DNA from 2 places in the Cupriavidus sp. F041 genome. Region 2 is predicted to be linked to the other one. Evidence: predicted binding sites of a transcription regulator. Region 2 holds the regulator's gene; the other holds the start of a gene.

Region 1 (5,832 bases), 1.0 Mb from region 2:
GCGCCGCTTACGTGTTGAATGCGATTGCTTGCACTTTCATGTTAGCTAGGCGCTAACCGAATTGCGAATAAAGCTTGCTGGCGGTTCCGGCGTGGGAAAGGGCTGGGCTTTCACGCGCCAGCCTCCGCGAACACCTCTTTGCCCACGATTGCATCCAGCTCCTCATACAAGCCAGAGGATTTGTCGCCGACACGCAGTTGGAAGTCGAACAGTTGTGGCCGGATCAATGGTTCAACGCCGTACCCGTGCTCCGAATCGAGCCGGATCAGCCGGCCGCCGCGCGCATGAATGAACTCGGCCTCGGCATGGATGGCGACGTCGGGTACCACCACATCGCAGGCGTCGCGCTGGTCCTAAGCGTCGGCACAGTACTTGACCAGCATTTCCGGATCCATGCGGGCGCGGATCCAGGACTCGCGAAGGGCGTCTAGCAACTGTGCCGGCGATTTCCCCAACGCCGGAACGACATCGTTGCGCCTGGCCGTGCCGAACTGCGCGTCGCTGGTGCCGGCGCAGGCCTGGATCATGTGGCGCAGCGGGGCGTCGAACGTGACGGTCGGGAAGGCGTGGTTCGCGGAAGTCAGGTAGCTGGTGACGAGGTCCCGACCGGAGCCGGGACGGCCGCAAAGTCCGATAAGCATGAGGTTTCCTTTGTCGTGGTCGTTCGCCTGCGGGTGCTTGAGGTCAGCGAGGTCGGTGCGCGGATTTGGCGCCGCGGCGCAATGCGGCGTGACCGGGCTGGCGTGGTGCCAGGCCGTGACTTCCATGACTCGGCATACGGGGTCGACCCGCTGGGTCGCGACCGGGCCGAACCGGCGCAGGCACAAGCCCTGGCGCTCGCGATGCAGCCCGGCGTTGGGTATGGAAATGCCGGGGTTCTGATGCCGCTTCAAGTTAACGCCGATAATTTACCCAAAGGCAAATGTAAAGACAAGTCTTATGGGTAACTATCCTGACTTGCCGGCCGTGAGTCCCGGTCCTCGATCCACGGAAGCCGCCAAGGTGCCGACGCCCCCGTGGCTTGCCGCATCAGTGTCGCGTCGACCCCGCCGAACCATCGCGCTGAGAAGGGAGCGAAAGGTCCTTTTGCTCCGTAAATTACCTTTTAGTCACTAAATTTACAGTACCAGGAGAAAATTTACCTTAAGGTAATGCGCGGGTTTAATGAGTAATGGACATCCAAGATACGCGCGAACAACGCCTGGCCCAAGTGCTGGAGAAACAGTTCGGAGGCTCGATTGCACGCCTCGCGGACCGAGTCGACCGCGAACCCTCATATTTCTCCCGAGTTTTTTCGTCGGAAGGCAAGGCCGGAAAGAAGCGCATCGGTGAACGGCTTGCCCGCGACATCGAGGCCAAGCTCGGCTTGCCTCGACTGTGGCTGGACGGCAGCATGGAGGATGCTGCCGTCCATTCGAATGACGAGATCCTGCCGCCTGGCGTGGCCATTCGGGTGGCTCGCTTGGTCAAGGACTTGCGCAACGAGGACATCGACCGCCTGCTGACGGCCATTGAGTTGCCGATGCAGGTCGAGGGCGTGCGATCGGTGCGCAAATATGGCAAGGGCGCCAAACAGGCGCAGGTACTGACGACCGGAAGGCGCACGGCAACCGGCTCCGCTAGCGGGGCGGTTCACGAGTCCGGCGCGCGTGTCGCCGGGAAGCAGCGAGGCAGGAAGAAGTCGGCAGACTGACGCAACCGGTGTCGTCAGCGACGCAGCGTCGGCAGCCAGGGCAGGACCAGCTGCCGCCGTGCCTGCCCTATAACGTCCGGCCGGGTCAGGGCTGAAAATGCCATCAACTAGATGGCTGCGTCAGGAAATCAATCGTCGCGAATTCCCGCAGTTTCGCCTCCGAGCGCTTGCACTCAGTCACGTCGGTGATAAGTCCGTGCCATAGCGTGCTGCCGTCCTACAGGCGCCGGGGGGCGTGCATCCCCTTCCAGTGCGGCCCGTGCTCGTACTATCAGACGGCCTGAATATCGGCTGCGACCGCTATTCGTCTTCGCCGAAAGGCAACTCTCCCTGGACCGGCGCAGACGCATACTCCAGCTCGCCGGCTGGCGTCAGCGCGCTCACCCGTACGCCCAGCAGCCGTATCTTCCGGTTCAGCGGAACGCGTCTGACACATTCGGTGGCGGCGCGCCGCAGCAGGGTGGCGTCGGCGGTCGGGGCCGGCATGCTGAGGTCGCGGGTGACGGTGTGGAAGTCGTCATAGCGCAGCTTGACGCCGATGGTGCGGCCGACGTAGCCCTTGCGGCGCAGGTCTTCGGCGAGGCGCTGGCACAGGCCGGTAAAGACTTCGCCGAGAGCCTGGCGATCGTGGCGGGGATGCAGGTCGCGCTCGAAAGTGGTTTCGCGGCTCATCGACTTTGGCTCCGAGCTGATGACCACGGGGCGTACGTCATGACCTTGCGCGATCTCGGCGAGCCACGCGGAATAGCTGCGGCCAAAATGGGCCTGCAGCAGCCCGAGGTCGGCGCTGGCGAGGTCGCCAACGGTGGCGATGCCGAGCGCGGCGAGTTTCTCCGTGGCTTTCGGGCCGATGCCGTTGACCTTGCGCACCGGTAGGGGCCAGATGCGCAGCGGGATGTCTTCCGGCGTCAGGAGGGTAAGCCCATCGGGCTTGTCCAGCTCGGATCCGATTTTGGCGAGGAGCTTATTGGGCGCGATGCAGATGGAGCAGCTCAGCCCCGTGGCCTCGCGAACCGCTTGCTTGATGCGGCTGCCGATATCGGCGGGCTCGCCTGGCACATCGCTCAGATCGATGTAGATCTCGTCGATGCCCCGGTCTTCGACCTGGCTCGTGAACGTGGAGACGGCCGCCTTGAAGAGCCGGGAGTAGTGCCGGTACGAATCGAAGTCGGTGGGCAGCAGAATGGCGTCAGGCGCGAGCTGGGCTGCCTTCATCATGCCCATGGCGGAAAAAACGCCGAGCGCGCGCGCTTCGTAAGTCGAGGTGGTGACGACGCCACGTCCCGCATAGTCGCGCAGGCGCGCAAAGCGCCGGCTTCCGTCTTCAAGCGTCTCGGGCACCGCATTCCGTCCGCCGCCGATCACCACGGGCATGCCGCGCAGTTCCGGATACCGCAACAGCTCGACGGACGCATAGAAAGCGTCCATATCCAGATGGGCGATGCGGCGGGGGGCAAATGACATGGCGTCAGCGAACGGGGTTGACGACGCGCCCCGGCCGCGAGAAAGAACTCGGGGGCGGGTCGCCTTGGTTACTGTATGCATATACAGTATATCGAATTCTACAAGAAGAATCCCTGCGGCGCCCCGGCGGGCCTACCAGCGATGCACGTAGGTCGCCGCTAGCACGATGCCCGCAGCGGGCAAGTGCGAAGTGTTATTGCTATTGCGCAGCAACTGGCTGTAGAGGGGGTAGTAGTAGCGGTTCAGCAGGTTCTGGATCCCCACCGTGACGCTGTCTTTCTTGCTGACCTGGTAGCGGCTGATGAGGTCCAGCGTAGTGTAGCTGGCCACGTCGCGCCGGCCGAAACTGTCGACGCCGTTGAGCCGGTAGTCATGGCCGGCAAAGAAGGTGGCCTGCAGCCGGTTGCTCCATGCAGGTGTCGGGCGGTATTGCAGGTAGCCGGTGAGCTTGAGCGGCGGAATGCGGTAGCCGCTCATCTGCTGGCTGGCGCCGCCTTGCGGCGTTTCGCGGCCGCGCATCCAGGTGAAAGTGCCGCCCGTGCCCCATTGCTCATTGTCGGACAGGTAGTCGGCCGAGGCTTCCACGCCGTAGATGCGCTCGGCGGTGCGGGTCAGGATCAGGCCGTTGTTGAAGCTTTGCACGTCGCCCAGGTCGGAGGTGGTGTAGAAGACTGCCAGCGAGGTCAGCGTATTGCCGAAGGCGCCGCGCCAGCCGAGTTCATAGTTGTTGGTCTTGACCGGCTGGAGGTCGGAGGAGCCGATATCGAAGCCGGCGCGCGCGTTGCGTACTTGCAGGCCGATATCGGGCAGGTTGAAGCCCTGGCTGAACGAGGCATAGACCTCGTGCCCCTTCACGGGTTTGTAGACTACGCCGGCATTGCCCAGCGGCGCGGTGTAGTCGACCGAGCCGCCCTTGACCGTGGCGGGCTGCGCCACGCGGGATTGCGACAGTGGCACGAAGTCGTTGAAGCGGGCGTTCGCGTACTGGTAGCGCAGCCCGCCCTCGGCCGACCACTGCTCGTTGAACTTGTGCTGCAACTGGCCAAAGCCGCCCAGGCTGCGCGTGGTGATCCGGGGCATATAGGTGAGGGTGCTGGTCTTGTTGAAGACCCGGCCGCCGCTGGCGTCGTAGGCCTTGGGGTCGAAGATATCGATCGGCATGTCGCTGCGTTCTTGCTCGAAGTCCAGGCCCCAGACCAGGCGGGTGCGCTTGGCGCCGTCCAGCGGCGTCTTGATGGTGAGCCGGCTGCCGAACACGTCGGAGTTCTGCATGGACTGGTCGACATTGCCGCCGCGCGTGGCGACGGCGCGTGCGTCGAACGGTGTAAAGCGGGTGAAGTAGTCGCGGTAGTAGAGCTGCGACGAGACGGCGCTGCCCGCCAGGTCCTTGTGTTCGTACTCGAGATTGACCAGCGTGTTGCGGATCTGGTTCTGCTCGTCCAGTTGCAGGCCGCTGATGGCGCGCGCGGGCACGCTGCCCGGCGCCAGGCGGGCTACCGACGGGTCGGAGGCGTAGCCGGTATCCTGCTTTGCATTGAAATGGCTCACGGCAAGCTGCACGCGCTGCTCGGGCGTGAGGCGCAGGCCCAGCTTGCCGCCGATGTTGTAGATGTCCGACTGGAACAGGTCGCCCTGGCTCGGCTCCGGCGCGATGCGCTGGCCGCGCGCGTCATAGGAGTTGCCGATGTGGCGGGCGCCCACGTCGAAGGCGTAGTCGACCATCCCTTCGCTGCCGGAAACATGCTGCTGCAACTGGCCGGACAGGCCGTCCGCACGCAGGCGGGAAAGCGGCGATGTCAGCGAAAAGGTGGTCTCCGACAGCGGCGGGCCGCCGGCCGGGCGCGTGTTGATCGAGACAATGCCCCCGGTGGCCCCGCCGCCGTAGATGGCGCTGCTGCCGCGCAGGACCTCGATGCGCTCGATCAGGGTGGGATCCACGTTGGCGAGGTTGCGCGCCGAGTCCCGGTTGGTGTTCAAGGGAATGCCGTCGAGCAGCACCAGCATGCCGCGTCCCCGCAGGGTCTGGCCGAAGTCGGTCACGGTATGGCTGGAGTCGGCCATGCCGGGAATGACCTTGGAGAGAACGGTGGCCACGCTGTCGGAGCCGGTCTTCAGTTCATTGAGTTCCGCGCGATCGATCACCGTTACCTGCCGGGTAGGGCTCATCAGGTCGCTGGAGGTACGCGATGCCGTTACCTCCACGGCCTCGAGCATGGCCGCCGGCGCGGGGGCGGCGGACGTTGCCGCCGCCGTTGCATTCGCCGCGGCATTGGGCGCAACGGCGCCCGATTGGGCCGCCGGTTGCAGCACGATGCCGGAGCCACTGCGCTGGTAGCGGATGCCGCTACCCTTGAGCACGGCATCGAGCGCGGCTTCGGCGGGCATGCTGCCGTGCACCGCCGGGGCTTGCTTGCCCGCTACCAGTGCGGGAGTGAAAAACAACTGAAGCGAAGTCTGCCGGCTGAGCTGCGTGAGCGCGTCGGCCAGGGACTGGGCACGGATGTCGATCGTCACCGTGGCTGGCTGGGCCGGCTGGGCGGCAGTCGGCGCCGCGGCGGCGCCGATGAGGGTGGCGGCCACGGTGGCGATCAGTTGGGGGCTTGGGCGCGCGCGGCGCGGCCGATGTTGGCGCTTGGCGGCGATGCCGGCCAGGTTCTGCTGTTGCTGGGTCACGT
Region 2 (5,832 bases):
GAGCGGTCATAGAGCAGAAGCTTGACCCGATTGCGGCCGCGGTTATGGAACGCGAAGACGGCCCGGGCGAACGGATCGAGTTGCATCGACTGCTCGACCAACGTCACCAGACTGTTCAGGCCGGCCCGGAAGTCGATAGGCTCGCGGTGCAGATAGACCCGCAGGTCAGCGTCGAGGCGGAACATCAGGTGTCCCCCAGCGCCGCGATCATCGCCTTCACGAGCGTCCCATCTTTCGGTGTGCATTCGAGCTCGATGGTTACGCCGTTTGGCAGCCGTGCCGACAGGCGTGCCAATTGTGGCGAAGATGAAGATTGCGGCACGGGAACAGATGTCGATTCCGGCGATGCCGGCCGTGACCGCTGGGCTTGAGGAGGTACGCCGCGAACCTCTACTACCGGAACGAAGGCCGATGGCGCGCCTTCGACGGCGCTATCCATGTCAATACCACCTTGTCTTTCTGCTTTGTACTGCTTGACCCAGCGCCACAATTGGTTCGTGTTCACCCGGGCTCGGATCGCCATGCTGGCAACCGATACGCCGGGTTCAAGGCAAGCCTCGATCAATCTTCGCTTGCCCTGCCTGTCGTAGCTGCGTTTCCCGTTGGCGCCGACATTGGTCACTCGCAGCGGCAGGAAGTCAAAATCGCTATCGTCCATGAATTGTGCCCACGAAAAAAATCGTGGGCACAATCCTGCGCCTTTCGGGGCGTCAACGCTACGTGCGGAGAAAATCGCGCTTACAGATGAACAAGCCAATGGAAAGTACTGCCGGCTATGGCAGCAATGCGGTTGCATTGGCAGTGCAGTACGAAAACCTCCTCTTCGAGGACGTGCATCGAGATGTACTGCACATATTTCCGCGTAGGCACAGCAACATACTGGATATCGGCGCTGGGTCGGGCCGTGACGCGGCTGCGCTCGCGCGGCTTGGACATCGCGTCGTGGCAGTGGAGCCAACTCGCGAATTGCGTCAGGAAGGGCAGCGCATCCATTCGAATTTACCCATCGAATGGCTGGATGACGTGCCATCCCTAGTGGGTATGCGATCCAGGCAAGAGCAGTTCGATCTGATTCTGCTTGCCGCCGTATGGATGCATCTGGACGCGGACGAGCGGCCCGTCGCGATGAAAACAGTAGCGAAGCTGCTCGCCGCGGGCGGGCGATTCATCATGTCACTCCGGCATGGCCAAGTTCCCATTGGCCGGCGGATGTTCGATGTTTCCGCCGAGGAAACCCTGGAACTCGGCCGAGAGTTTGGCCTGGTGGATTACTACCTCGGTCAGCGTAAGGATACGCAGGGCCGGGACGCGGTCACCTGGAGTGTCATGGCCATGCAGTTGCGTTCCGGCGTCGCGTAGTCAAAGCCTGCGGCTTTCGATCGTCTCTCCGCGCGCATGAACCCACTTGTGTAACGGGGGCTGCAGGCCATCCGTGCCCGCCACGCTCAGGCTTTTTGGAGAGTATCGGAGCCAATTGGCGATGGCTCCTGCCCGGTGTGGATGCAGTCGCCCTATGCGCGCTGGTTTGCCGTCATGCTAGGATTTTGCCGGGCTCTGGGAGATAGCCATGGTTCAAAAACTGTTCCACGAACTGCCCGTGGATGAACGCGGCGACTTTGAATCCGCCTGCGCGCGGCATGGATTTGTTCGAGAAGACTTCGAGGTGGGCGAGGAAGAGGGCATTTCGCAAGGCAGCGGGTCGAGTCATATCCCCCGAAAAATCACTGTCGCCCGAGTTGGCGGAGACGTCCAAGTCTATCCCGCCGCTACCGGCATTTCGTGGACAGTCGCATTTGAGCGAGATCTGGAGCGCGGCGAATTTGGAATTCCTCTTGCGGACTAGCTAAGGGATTGGGGGAGGTCGCTGCGTGGAAGAAACGGGGGAGGGGTGTGCTGAAGCAGGCTAGATCGAGGTGGTGGTGCCGACACCGGCGGTTAGCAAGTATTCCCACCGTGGGAAGATGGGGGGAATGGACCCTGGCTTTGGGATGCACAAATGAAAACAGCGCCTTGGTTAAGGCGCTGTTTTGCAAGACAAATTCTTGGGGTGGCTGATGGGACTCGAACCCACGACGACAGGAATCACAATCCTGGACTCTACCAACTGAGCTACAGCCACCGTAGAGGTTGTTCAGCTGGCTGCTGAGCAACGAAGAACAAGATCATACAATACCAAAAGGCGGATGGCTAGTACTGTGCACAAATTTTTCTCTGTGCTGGCTTATGCGATGTCAGCCGGTTAGGTCGGTTACTGCGACGTGCGCAAGTGAGTGCTGCCGTAGCCCAACTATGAAAGCTTGGCCGACTCCTCCAACTCAAGCATGCGGCAGATGGCTGCCATGCTGCCCACCATGGTGCGTCGTTGCGCACCCTGGTAGATACGCACGCCTTTGGACTGGCGGAATGGTACGGGCTTGACGGGGCGGCGGGCGGAGAGGCGGTTGGCTTGCAGCATGGCTACACCTGGTGACTTGCAACAACAGTTAGCGGTGCCCGACTAGCGGGCGGCGTTGGCACAATCGGGCGTCGGCGTGATACGGGCTTGCCCGCCTCAGCCGCACTCGTCAGAAGCCGCTGGGTCGGATCAAGCCGACGGCGATACCTTCCAGAGAGAATTCTTCGCGGCCGGGGCGCACGATAATGCTGGGGAAATCGGGATTTTCCGCAATGAGTTCGATCGAGTCGCCGCGGCGGTTGAGGCGTTTGACGGTGACGTCGTCTCCCAGTCGCGCAACGACGATCTTGCCGTTCGGGGCCTCGCTGGCACGCTTGACCGCAAGCAGATCGCCATCGAGGATGCCGGCGTCCCGCATGCTCAGGCCACGTACCCGGAGCAGGTAATCAGGTTGCACGTCAAATACCGAAGCGTCGACCTGGTATTGGCGGTCGATGTGTTCTGCGGCAAGGATCGGGCTACCGGCCGCGACGCGCCCGACCAGGGGCAGTGTCAGCTGCATCACGCCGGCCATTGGCAGCGAGAATTGGTCTGGTAGCTCTGAGTCGCTGCGCGAAACCTTGAGCCGGATGCCGCGCGAGGCGCCTGGGGTGAGTTCGATTACGCCCTTGCGGGCCAGGGCCCTCAAGTGTTCCTCGGCAGCATTGGGCGATGAGAAGCCGAACTTGGCGGCGATCTCGGCGCGTGTGGGCGGAAAGCCCGTGTGCTGGAGGCTGCTGCGGATCAGGTCGAAAATCTGCTGCTGTCGCGGTGTCAGGGTCGCCATGGTCGCCGTGTTGGAAAGCACTGTATGTTTAAACAGTATGCTGTGATTTTATACAGTATCGAGTGAAGTGCAAGCGGAATTTTGGGAGTCTGCGCATCGACAGGTGCGTTGGGCGCGGCTCACCGTGCCGTGTGGCGCGAGCCTGGGCGTTACAATTCGCGGCACTTGCAGCCTCATTCTTCGCTCGCTGCTTAACCTTTCCGGCTTTCGATCGCTATCTCGCCATGTCTCTCCTGCCTCGCGTCGTCGTGCTTGCTACCGGTGGCACCATTGCCGGTTCTTCGTCCAATGCTGCCAGCAGCGCGAAGTACCAGGCGGCCACGGTGCCTGTGACGGCGCTGCTTGATGCGGTGCCGGCGCTCGGCGCCGTGGCCCGCGTCGAGGCGGAGCAGGTGGCGCAGGTGGATAGCAAGGACATGTCGTTCGCCCTCTGGGCCCGGTTGGTTGAACGCGTTGCGTTCTGGTCCGCGCAGGCCGATGTGGCGGGCATTGTGATTACCCATGGCACCGATACGCTGGAGGAGACGGCAACGCTGCTGCATCTGGCATGTGTGGGCACGGTGCCGGTGGTGCTGACGGCGGCGATGCGACCTTCCACCTCTCTGTCGGCTGACGGTCCCTTGAATCTGCTGGACGCGGTACGGGTAGCCGCGAGCGCAGGGGCGGCGGGCAAGGGCGTGCTACTGGTGATTAATCAGGAAATCCATGCCGGGCGAGATGTGGTGAAGGGACATACGTCAGCGGTCAACGCCTTTGTGTCGCCGCTGGCCGGCCCGATCGGTTTTGTGCAGGACGACCTCGTGCGATTTGTCCGTGCGCCCCGACTGTTGCCGGACCGGGCCTGGGCCGTGCCATCCAAGTGGCCGCAGGTGGAGATCCTTGCCAGTTACGCGGAGCCCGGCCGGTTGGTGGTGGATGCGCTCACGCAGGCAGGTGTGGCGGGGCTGGTCGTGGCGGCCGCAGGCAACGGGTCGGTTCACCAGTCGCTGGTCGATGCGCTGGTGGAAGCGGCCGGGGCGGGCGTGGCCGTGGTGCGTAGTTCGCGCACCGGGGCAGGGCATGTGGCAATACCGGCACCTCCACGGCCGGCTTCGGGTGCCTTCGTCTCCGCGGGCGATCTCAATCCATATAAGGCGCGCGTGCTCCTGATGCTGGCCCTGGCGGCAACGCCCGGACTGGCTGCGGATCCCGCTGCGTTGCAGGCGCTGTTCGCTGAAAACTAAGGCGGCTTGCTGCAGAAGGCAAAAGCACGCTATACTTTAAGGCTATCCAACCTTGCTGCACCGGACATGGCGCCCGGGCGGCTTATCCAAAAGGAGCGTCAATGCGTCATTACGAAATCGTATTTATCGTCCATCCGGACCAGAGCGAACAAGTTCCGGCCATGATCGAGCGTTACAAGACGCTGGTCACGTCGCAGGAAGGCCAGATCCACCGCGTGGAAGACTGGGGCCGCCGTCAGATGGCCTACATGATTCAGAAGCTGGCCAAGGCTCACTACGTTTGCCTGAACATCGAATGCGGCAAGGAAACCCTGGCTGAACTCGAACACGCGTTCAAGTTCAACGACGCGGTGCTGCGCCACCTCATCGTTCAGACCAAGAAGGCCGAAACCGCACCGTCCCCGATGATGAAGGAAGTGCAGCGCGAAGAAGCCCGCAAGGCCGCGCAACAGACCAGCGAAGTCCAGGCCGCCTAAGTGCGGACTGTTGTGGTTGCCGTGGGCGTTGAACGCCGCGGCGGCAAGTGCGGGCATCGGTGCGGGAGAGTGCGTTGAACCAGTTAAGGCTCTGCGCAACGCTCGCGGAACGCGATGCCTTGCGTTACACCCCGGCCGGGGTCCCCGTTGTCAACTGCATCTTGCAGTACGCGGGCGAGACGGTCGAGGCGCAAACGCCCAGGCAGGTGGAATTCGCCATCGCCGCCATGGGAATCGGTCAGATCGGCCAGCGGCTTGAGCGGACTCCGCTCGGCGCGGTGCTCGACTGCGAAGGATTCCTGGCCCGCAAGCACCGCAACAGCAAGGCTCTCGTCTTTCACATCACTGGATGTAAAGCATTCGAAAAGGATTGAATCATGGCATTCGTCAAACGTGACAACAAGAACAAGAAGCGCTTCCAGCAGCAAAACCCGCTGTTCAAGCGCAAGCGCTTCTGCCGCTTCACCGTGGCTGGCGTGGAACAGATCGACTACAAGGATCTGGACACCCTGAAGGATTTCATCGGCGACAACGGCAAGATTACCCCGGCCCGCCTGACCGGCACCAAGGCGCACTATCAGCGTCAGCTCGATACGGCTATCAAGCGCGCGCGTTTCCTCGCGCTGATGCCTTACACCGACCTGCACAAGAACTGATCGGCCCTAGGTCCGTTAAGGAGAAAACACGATGCAAATTATTCTGCTTGAGAAAGTCATCAATCTGGGCAACCTGGGTGACATCGTTCGCGTGAAGGACGGCTACGCCCGTAACTTCCTGATCCCGAACAAGAAGGCCCGCCGTGCTACCCAGACCGCTATCAGCGAGTTCGAAGTCAAGCGCGCTGAACTGGAAAAGGCAGCTGCCGAGAAGCTGGCCGCGGCGCAAGCCGAAGGCGAAAAGCTGAATGGCCTG

The links. The regulator LexA, encoded in region 2, represses DNA repair genes until DNA is damaged. The targets are predictions, from matches to a motif close to ACTGTATNNNNATACAGT.
Region 1: the regulator LexA is predicted to act here: its motif matches at 3,228-3,245, upstream of dinB (DNA polymerase IV).

What each region holds. Positions count from the first base shown of each region.
Region 1 is NZ_JBVASY010000002.1:1,359,178-1,365,009, forward strand. Features, by position in the region: gene ACZY0R_RS23510 (hypothetical protein) at 111-332, opposite strand; gene ACZY0R_RS23515 (hypothetical protein) at 354-893, opposite strand; gene ACZY0R_RS23520 (hypothetical protein) at 1,211-1,693, shown strand; gene dinB (DNA polymerase IV) at 1,994-3,157, opposite strand; gene ACZY0R_RS23530 (TonB-dependent receptor) at 3,290-5,737, opposite strand.
Region 2 is NZ_JBVASY010000002.1:2,397,104-2,402,935, reverse strand. Features, by position in the region: gene tnpB (IS66 family insertion sequence element accessory protein TnpB) at 1-185, opposite strand, end outside; gene tnpA (IS66-like element accessory protein TnpA) at 185-658, opposite strand; gene ACZY0R_RS28415 (class I SAM-dependent methyltransferase) at 745-1,359, shown strand; gene ACZY0R_RS28410 (hypothetical protein) at 1,568-1,843, shown strand; tRNA gene ACZY0R_RS28405 (tRNA-His) at 2,044-2,119, opposite strand; gene ACZY0R_RS28400 (hypothetical protein) at 2,288-2,455, opposite strand; gene lexA (transcriptional repressor LexA) at 2,565-3,221, opposite strand; gene ACZY0R_RS28390 (asparaginase) at 3,446-4,444, shown strand; gene rpsF (30S ribosomal protein S6) at 4,546-4,920, shown strand; gene priB (primosomal replication protein N) at 4,995-5,294, shown strand; gene rpsR (30S ribosomal protein S18) at 5,298-5,576, shown strand; gene rplI (50S ribosomal protein L9) at 5,608-5,832, shown strand, end outside.